2 linked regions of the Prochlorococcus marinus XMU1411 genome follow. The main gene of each other region encodes a partner of the protein of the gene in region 2 in a complex. Links are inferred from orthologs where the notes say so. Each region holds a gene or a part of one and is shown on either strand. Other genes may lie near its edges.

Evidence for each region.
Region 1: the proteins of mfd (region 2) and uvrA are in contact, whole or in part, in a crystal structure (PDB 4DFC), measured with the Escherichia coli proteins. The link is inferred for Prochlorococcus marinus XMU1411 from one-to-one orthologs.

The regions. Positions count from the first base shown.
Region 1 is NZ_JAAORI010000006.1:186,576-190,399, reverse strand. The notes cover bases 152-3,645. They hold uvrA (excinuclease ABC subunit UvrA), read left to right. Parts: upstream 152-541; coding sequence 542-3,445; downstream 3,446-3,645. Other genes in these bases: HA145_RS09515 (glycosyltransferase), read left to right, coding at 3,645-3,645; HA145_RS09525 (AAA family ATPase), read left to right, coding at 152-488. Also shown: more of HA145_RS09525, read left to right, coding at 1-151; more of HA145_RS09515, read left to right, coding at 3,646-3,824. UniProt on the Escherichia coli protein: The UvrABC repair system catalyzes the recognition and processing of DNA lesions. UvrA is an ATPase and a DNA-binding protein. A damage recognition complex composed of 2 UvrA and 2 UvrB subunits scans DNA for abnormalities.
Region 2 is NZ_JAAORI010000003.1:592,379-596,806, reverse strand. The notes cover bases 118-4,215. They hold mfd (transcription-repair coupling factor), read right to left. Parts: upstream 3,831-4,215; coding sequence 318-3,830; downstream 118-317. Other genes in these bases: HA145_RS05070 (TerC family protein), read left to right, coding at 3,905-4,215; HA145_RS05080 (hypothetical protein), read right to left, coding at 118-244. Also shown: more of HA145_RS05080, read right to left, coding at 83-117; more of HA145_RS05070, read left to right, coding at 4,216-4,428. UniProt on the Escherichia coli protein: Couples transcription and DNA repair by recognizing RNA polymerase (RNAP) stalled at DNA lesions. Mediates ATP-dependent release of RNAP and its truncated transcript from the DNA, and recruitment of nucleotide excision repair machinery to the damaged site.

The sequences.
Region 1 (3,824 bases), on a different replicon or contig from region 2:
ATGCAAATTTTTCAATTCAATTTACCGAATGTAAGCCTTCTGGTGATGGAATTGACAATATAAATTTTTTGTTTTCAGCTAATCCTGATCAGAAGCTTGCGGAATTATCAAATGTTATTTCTGGAGGAGAAATGTCAAGATTTTTATTAGCTATTAAATCTAGTATTTCTAAAAAACCAAATACTTTCTTTTTTGACGAAATTGATAATGGTTTAAGTGGTAAATCTTTATTTTCCTTGGTTGAGCTAATAAAAAAAATTTCTAAAGATCAACAGGTTTTATGTATCACACATCAGCCTACCCTAGCTGCTGCAGGATTAGCTCATTTTAAAGTTAATAAAAACGTGATTGATGGAATAACTTATACTTCAATATCAAAACTAACTTCAAAAAAACAAAGAAAGCATGAATTAGTAAGTCTTATAGGTGGAGGTTCTTCCGAATTAAACGAATATGCTTCTAGACTTCTTGAACAAGCAGCTGCATAAAACAGAAAAATTTCGACTATAATAACCTTTTTAAATCAAAGCTAGATTTAAACATGGTTAATAAAATCAGTAATAGTTTTAAAGGTGATAACGAAATTAATATTAGAGGGGCTCGTCAGCACAATTTAAAAAATATCGACTTATCTCTGCCTAGAAATAAATTTATAGTTTTTACAGGTGTGAGTGGAAGCGGTAAAAGTTCTTTAGCTTTTGATACGATTTTCGCTGAAGGTCAAAGAAGATATGTTGAGAGTCTGTCGGCATACGCGAGGCAATTTCTGGGTCAAGTAGACAAACCAGATGTTGATAATATTGAGGGCTTATCACCTGCTATTTCAATTGATCAAAAGTCTACAAGTCATAATCCTCGATCAACAGTAGGAACAGTTACAGAGATACAAGATTACCTAAGATTGTTGTTTGGTCGTGCTGGCGAGCCACATTGTCATCACTGTGGTATTCCAATTGCGCCTCAAACAATTGATGAGATGGTTGATCAAATTCTTCTATTACCAGAGGGAACAAGGTACCAATTATTGGCTCCTGTTGTTAGAGGAAAGAAAGGAACACATACAAAATTAATAAGTGGATTAGCTGCTGAGGGCTTCGCTCGGGTAAGAATCAACGGAGAAGTCAGAGAACTTGTTGATAGTATTGAATTAGATAAAAATCGAACTCATAATATTGAGGTAGTAGTTGACAGATTAATTGCAAGAGAAGGAATACAAGAAAGATTAAATGATTCTCTACAAACTTGTCTCAAAAGAGGAGATGGTTTAGCAATAGTAGAAGTTGTTCCAAAAAAAGGAGAAAACTTACCTCCTAATTTGGAACGAGAAAAACTTTATTCAGAAAATTATGCATGTCCTGTACATGGATCAATTGTTGAGGAACTTTCTCCTAGATTATTTTCTTTTAATAGCCCATATGGGGCCTGTCCAGATTGTCATGGTATTGGTTATTTAAAAAAATTTACTGCGGATAGGGTTATACCAGATAAAACATTACCTGTTTATGCTGCAATAGCTCCTTGGAGTGAAAAAGATAATACTTATTACTTCTCTTTGCTTTATTCTGTAGGACAAGCTTATGGTTTTGAATTAAAAACCCCTTGGAAAGATTTAAGTGATTTGCAAAGAAAAGTTCTACTATTGGGATCAGATAAACCAATATTAATTCAAGCTGATAGTCGATTTAAAACTTCTAGTGGTTTTGAAAGACCATTTGAGGGAATTTTACCAATACTAGAAAGACAATTTAATGAAGCTAATGGAGAATTAGCTAAACAAAAATTAGAAAAGTATCTAGAATTAGTCCCATGTAAAACCTGTTCTGGCAAAAGATTAAGACCTGAGGCTTTGGCCGTTAAACTTGGTCCATACAATATCACTGACTTAACCTCTATAAGTGTTGCTGAAACCCTAACTCACATAGAGCGTATCATGGGATTAGGTAAGACTAAAAAGGATAATATATCTTTATCAGAAAAACAAAAGCAGATATGTGAATTGGTTTTAAAAGAAATTCGCTTACGTTTAAAGTTTTTAATTAATGTTGGTTTAGATTATTTAACTTTAGATAGACCAGCTATGACTTTGTCTGGCGGAGAGGCTCAGCGTATTAGATTAGCTACTCAAATAGGCGCAGGGCTTACTGGTGTTTTATATGTTTTAGATGAGCCAAGTATTGGTTTACATCAGAGAGACAATGATAGGTTATTAGAAACATTAAAAAGCTTAAGAGACCTTGGCAATACTTTAGTAGTAGTTGAACATGATGAAGATACAATGAAATCCGCAGATTATTTAGTAGATATTGGCCCAGGGGCAGGTGTTTATGGTGGGGAAATTATTGCTAAGGGGTCATATCAAGATGTTCTGCAATCAGAGAGGTCTTTAACTGGGGCTTATCTCAGTGGTAGGAAATCGATTCCTACTCCAAAAGAACGTAGATCATCTGTAAAAAAAAGTTTACTTTTAAATAAATGTTCTAAAAATAATTTAAAAAATATATCTGTAGAATTTCCTTTAGGAAGATTAGTTTCTGTAACTGGTGTTAGCGGTAGTGGGAAAAGTACCTTGATAAATGAATTACTACACCCTGCTTTGTGTCATTCTTTAGGATTAAAAGTTCCTTTTCCTCAAGGGGTAGAGGAGTTAAAGGGTATAAAAGCAATTGATAAGGTTATCGTTATTGATCAATCTCCAATTGGAAGGACACCAAGATCAAACCCTGCTACTTACACTGGTGCTTTTGATCCTATAAGGCAGATATTTACTGCCACAGTTGAAGCTAAAGCGAGAGGATATCAGGCTGGCCAGTTTAGTTTTAATGTGAAAGGAGGAAGATGTGAAGCGTGTAAAGGCCAGGGAGTTAACGTTATCGAAATGAATTTTTTACCTGATGTGTATGTTCAATGTGAAGTTTGCAAAGGAGCTCGCTTTAATAGGGAAACTCTTCAAGTTAAATATAAAGGTTTTAATATATCTGACGTTCTAGAGATGACTGTTGAACAAGCTGCAGAAAATTTTTCTGCTATACCTCAAGCTTCTGATAGATTATCTACATTAGTAGATGTCGGCTTAGGATATGTTAAATTAGGCCAACCTGCTCCTACATTATCTGGAGGAGAGGCTCAAAGAGTTAAGTTAGCCACAGAATTATCTAAAAGGGCTACTGGAAAAACTCTATATTTGATTGATGAACCAACTACAGGTCTAAGTTTTTATGATGTCCATAAATTAATGGATGTGATACAACGTTTGGTAGATAAAGGGAATTCTGTAATTGTTATCGAACATAATTTAGATGTTATTAGATGTTCTGATTGGATTATTGATTTAGGACCTGATGGAGGAGATAAAGGCGGCGAAATTATTGCAGAAGGTATTCCTGAAGATGTAGCTAAACATCCCACAAGTCATACAGCAAAATATCTTAAAAAAGTTCTCAAATAAAAAATCTTTGTTGTATTTCTTTGTATTTTTAATTATTTATGAGAAACGATAGTCGTCTTAAAAGGGTTTAACTATAGTCTAGGGCTGCCTTTTGCATAACTTTTGGATAAAAAAATTTAAAATCATAATCCTTTCTTAATATTTCCTTTCGAAATTCAGCTTATTTGTATTAAAGGCCGTTGATCGGAGTATTAACTTTATGAAGTTTAAATTTTTACATTTACATTTACATGGCCTTATACGTTCTAAAAATCTTGAATTAGGTAGAGATCCAGATACGGGTGGGCAAACACAATATGTTTTAGAGTTAGTTAAAAGTTTAGCTAATACTTCTGAAGTTGATCAAGTAGATTTAGTTTCTCGTTTAATTAACGATCCT
Region 2 (4,428 bases):
CTTTAATGTTACTTATAGGTTCATTTTATCGATTATTTCGAATCTTTAATAGAAAGTCAAAACAAATTATTTATAAATAATTTTAAATTGGTTGCATTAAGCCACCACTACCTGAATCAGAGTCATCATCATCATTTTCTGTCTCGACCCCGAAAAGTGCATAAATACCAAGTAAAAGAGAGGACAATATTATTGTTAAGGGTATAATCGAGTTTTGAGCTCCTACATCGATAAATTCACCCATGAATAATTAAAAATTTTTATAAACCTAACCGAAATTAAACTCTTTCGCGGATTTTAAATATTTATTTAATAATTTATTCTTTTTTTATTAGTAATTCATTTTCAAAATTATTTATTTCTTCAACAAAGGAACTAAACCAATACATCAATTGATCAATTTGATTTTGAACTTCAGTAACTCCTAAACCTCTTATGGTAATAAATGAAATTTGTTCCGCTTCCTTATAATCAAATTTGTTTTGAGCACTACTAGGTAATGTATTTTTTAGTATTTTAAAAGTAGATTTTTTTAATTTAGTTTCTATAACAATATTGGGTTTTTTAAGTTTAATTTTGTTAAATCCACATTTTCTTGCAAGTAATTTTAATCTCATCAACATGATTAGTGACTCTACAGGCTTTGGCATTGTTCCATATCTATTTACCCAATCTGTAGCTATTTCAGTTAATTCAATATTGTTAGAACATTCAGTAGCAAGTTTGTAAGCCTCAAGCTTCTCTTCCCTGTTCAATATCCAATTTGCTGGTATAAATGCATTTATTGGGAGATCAATTTGTGTGTCGCTAACTTCAGGTATTTCTTGTCCACTGATTTCTGAAATTGCTTCGTGAAGCATTTCAATATACAAATCATAACCAATCGCATTAACCTTTCCACTTTGTTCTTCTCCTAGTAAACTTCCAACACCTCTTATTTCCATATCTTTCATTGCAAGTTGATATCCACTTCCTAGTTCCGAAAAGTCTTTTATCGCTTTCAATCTTTGTTTTGCAGCGTCATTAATTTTATTTATATTTGGATAAAATAACCAAGCATGTGCTTGTACACCGCTTCTACCAACTCTTCCTCTAAGTTGATAAAGTTGTGAAAGGCCAAATTTGTGAGAATCTTCAATAATGATTGTATTTACTTTAGGAATATCTAATCCGCTTTCAATTATCGTTGTGCATATCATTAGATCAACTTCTCCATTATTAAAAGCAATCATTGCATTTTCAAGATCTGTTTCGTTCATTTGCCCATGAGCAACAATAAATTTTAAGCTGGAAAACATATTTTTTAATTTGTCTACAGCTTGATCTATATCAGAAATTCTTGGAAGAACATAAAAAATTTGACCTCCCCTATCAAGTTCTTGATTAATTGCAGTTCTTATAACATCCATATCTATTTCAGATAAATATGTTTTTATTGATCTTCTTGATGGAGGAGGAGTATTTAGTAAGCTCATTTGTCTTAGTCCAGATAAGCTCATATACAGAGTTCTTGGAATTGGAGTTGCTGAGAGAGTTAAAACGTCTATGTTGGTTTTGATTTTTTTAATTTTCTCCTTTTGCCTTACTCCAAATCTTTGTTCTTCATCAATAACAAGTAATCCTAAGTTTTTAATTTCTATTTCTTTTCCTAAAATTTGGTGTGTTGCTACAACTAAATCAATTTTGTTATTTTTCAAACCGGCATAGATTTCCTTTCTTTCATTAATGGATTTGAATCTATTGAGTAATGATACTTTTATTGGATAAGGTGAAAATCTATTATTTATTGTTCTCCAATGTTGCTGAGCTAGGATTGTTGTGGGTGCTAGTAATATTACCTGTTTGCCTGATGTTATAGCCTTGAAAATAGCCCGAACAGCGACTTCTGTTTTACCAAATCCTACATCTCCGCAAACTAGCCTGTCCATTGGCTTATCGCTTTCCATATCAGATTTTATTTCCTTTACAGCAGTAATTTGATCTGGGGTTGGTTGATAAGGGAATGATTCCTCTAATTCATCTTGCCAAGGACCATCTTCTGGGTATATGTGCCCCTTTAATTTTTCTCTCTTTGCATAAAGTTTTAATATATCGAGAGCAACCTTTTTGATTTGTTTCTTATTTTTATCTTTTATTCTTTCCCATTCTGTGCCTCCTAATTTATTTATTTTTGGCTTTATTTTTCCGCTTGATCTATATCTGTTAACACTACCGAGTTGATCAGCGGCAACACTTATCTTCCCATCTTGATACTGAATGACTAAATAATCTCTTGAATCTCCTGTTATATTTATTTTTTCTATTTTTAAAAATTTTCCAATCCCATGATTTTTATGAACTATAAAATCACCGGGACTAATCTTATTTACATTTATATTTGAATTGACACTTCTTTTTTTTCTTCTTATGAAAACATTATTAAAAAGAGATTGTTGTGAAAATAATTCTTTATCTGTTATCAGGACAACTTTCCATATGGGGAGATAAAAACCCTCGATTTCATAATTGTTCTTATTTTTCAAAATTAAAGGAGTTGAATCATTAATTGACTTAAATGCTTCATTAATATCATTAGGATTGTTTAAGAAATTTGTATTACATTCATGCTCAAAAAGTAAAGTCCTTGTTCTCAATGGCTGTGCTGATAATATCCATACTTTTTCATTATTTTTTATATTTTTATTTATATCATTGGATAATTTTCCTATATTTTTAGAGTATGAATTTAATCTTTTATCGTTTAACAAAAACCTATTATCAATATTGACTTTAGATTCAAATTCATAAAATTTTATTATATTAAAATTTCTCAGTGAATTTAATATTTCGTCAAACTTTAAATGCAAATTAGGTTTAGCTTCTAAATTTATTTCATTATTTTTAAGGTTCTCATTTAATTCATACGCACAATTATCAAAATTACTTTCTGAATCGAGATACCAATTATTTGCAAATTTTTTACAATCTTCTAATTCATCAATTACAAGAATTGTTTCCCTATTTATAAAATCTATTATATTTGAAGGCTGTTCTTCAATTATTCCTAAATAACGATCAAGATTATTTTTATTTATATCTTCTGAATTAAAAATACTGTTCTTAGATAAATTATTTAACTTATCTTTTATTAGTAAATCAAATCCAGCCTGTATTATTTCAATATTATTGATACTTTCTAATGTTTTCTGTGTGTGGGGATCATATTCTCTTATTTTCTCAATTACATTATCAAAAAATTCTAATCTTATAGGAAACTCATTATTTACAGGATAAATATCTATTATTTCCCCTCTTCTACTCCAGAATCCTTCTGTTGAAGTCACATTTTCCTTTGTATAGCCCAGCAAAGTAAGCTTATTTGCTAATTCTTGAATCTCGATTTGAACTCCTTTTTGCAAATCTAACTTGTTTTCAATTAATAAGTTTTTATTTATTAGATGAGGTTGTAGTGATCTCTCTGTTGATATAACAATATTAAGTTCATTTTCCTCTTTTTTTATTAATTTGGATAAAACAGTAAGCTGACTAAATTCAATCTCTTTGGATTTATTAATTGATGAGTATGGTAGATTTTCTGTTGGAGGATAATATAAAACTGCTTTATTATTTATACTTTCAAAATAACCAATCCATTTGTAGGCAATTTCTACATTAGGACAAATTAATAATATATTTTTTTTCTCTTTTTTTGCGATGCTTTCTAAAATTATTGATTTAGCATATCTACTTGAACCAACAATATTTAATTCATTATTTTTCGAAATTCTTTTTATTAATTCAGAAGTAATTTGTGAGTTAGAAATATAATCGACTAAAGTATTTAAACTCATTTATAGTTATCAATCTTGATTACAAATATCCGATACATTATATTAGATTTTATACTGATTGTGAATAATATTTGATGGATTCAGCCGCAATAAATTCTTTTATACCCACACTAGATCAGGTAGACAGTTGGTACGAAATTTTTACACTTTTACCAATATTAATTGCTCTAGAATTATTATTATCGGCAGATAATGCAGTCGCACTAGCTTCTCTTACTAAATCCCTCGACAGTTCAGAATTAAGGTCAAGAGCCTTAAATATTGGCATAACAATATCTTTATTATTTAGAATTATTCTCATCATATTATCTAATGTTCTTCTAAAGTTTATTATTATTAGAGTTTTTGCTGGTTTTTATTTAATATACTTATTCTTCTCTAATGTTTTTTTAAATTCAGATATAGAAAACGCTGAAAATGGGACAGATAATAAAAAAAATAATTTTAGGTTCTTAAGGGTTGTAGCGCTTCTTTCAATTACTGATTTTGCTTTTTCCATAGACAGCATCACTACTGCAGTAGCTATTAGCGATCAATACATATTAATAATATTTGGAGCAGTGATTGGAGTATTAGCCTTAAGATTTACATCGGGGAT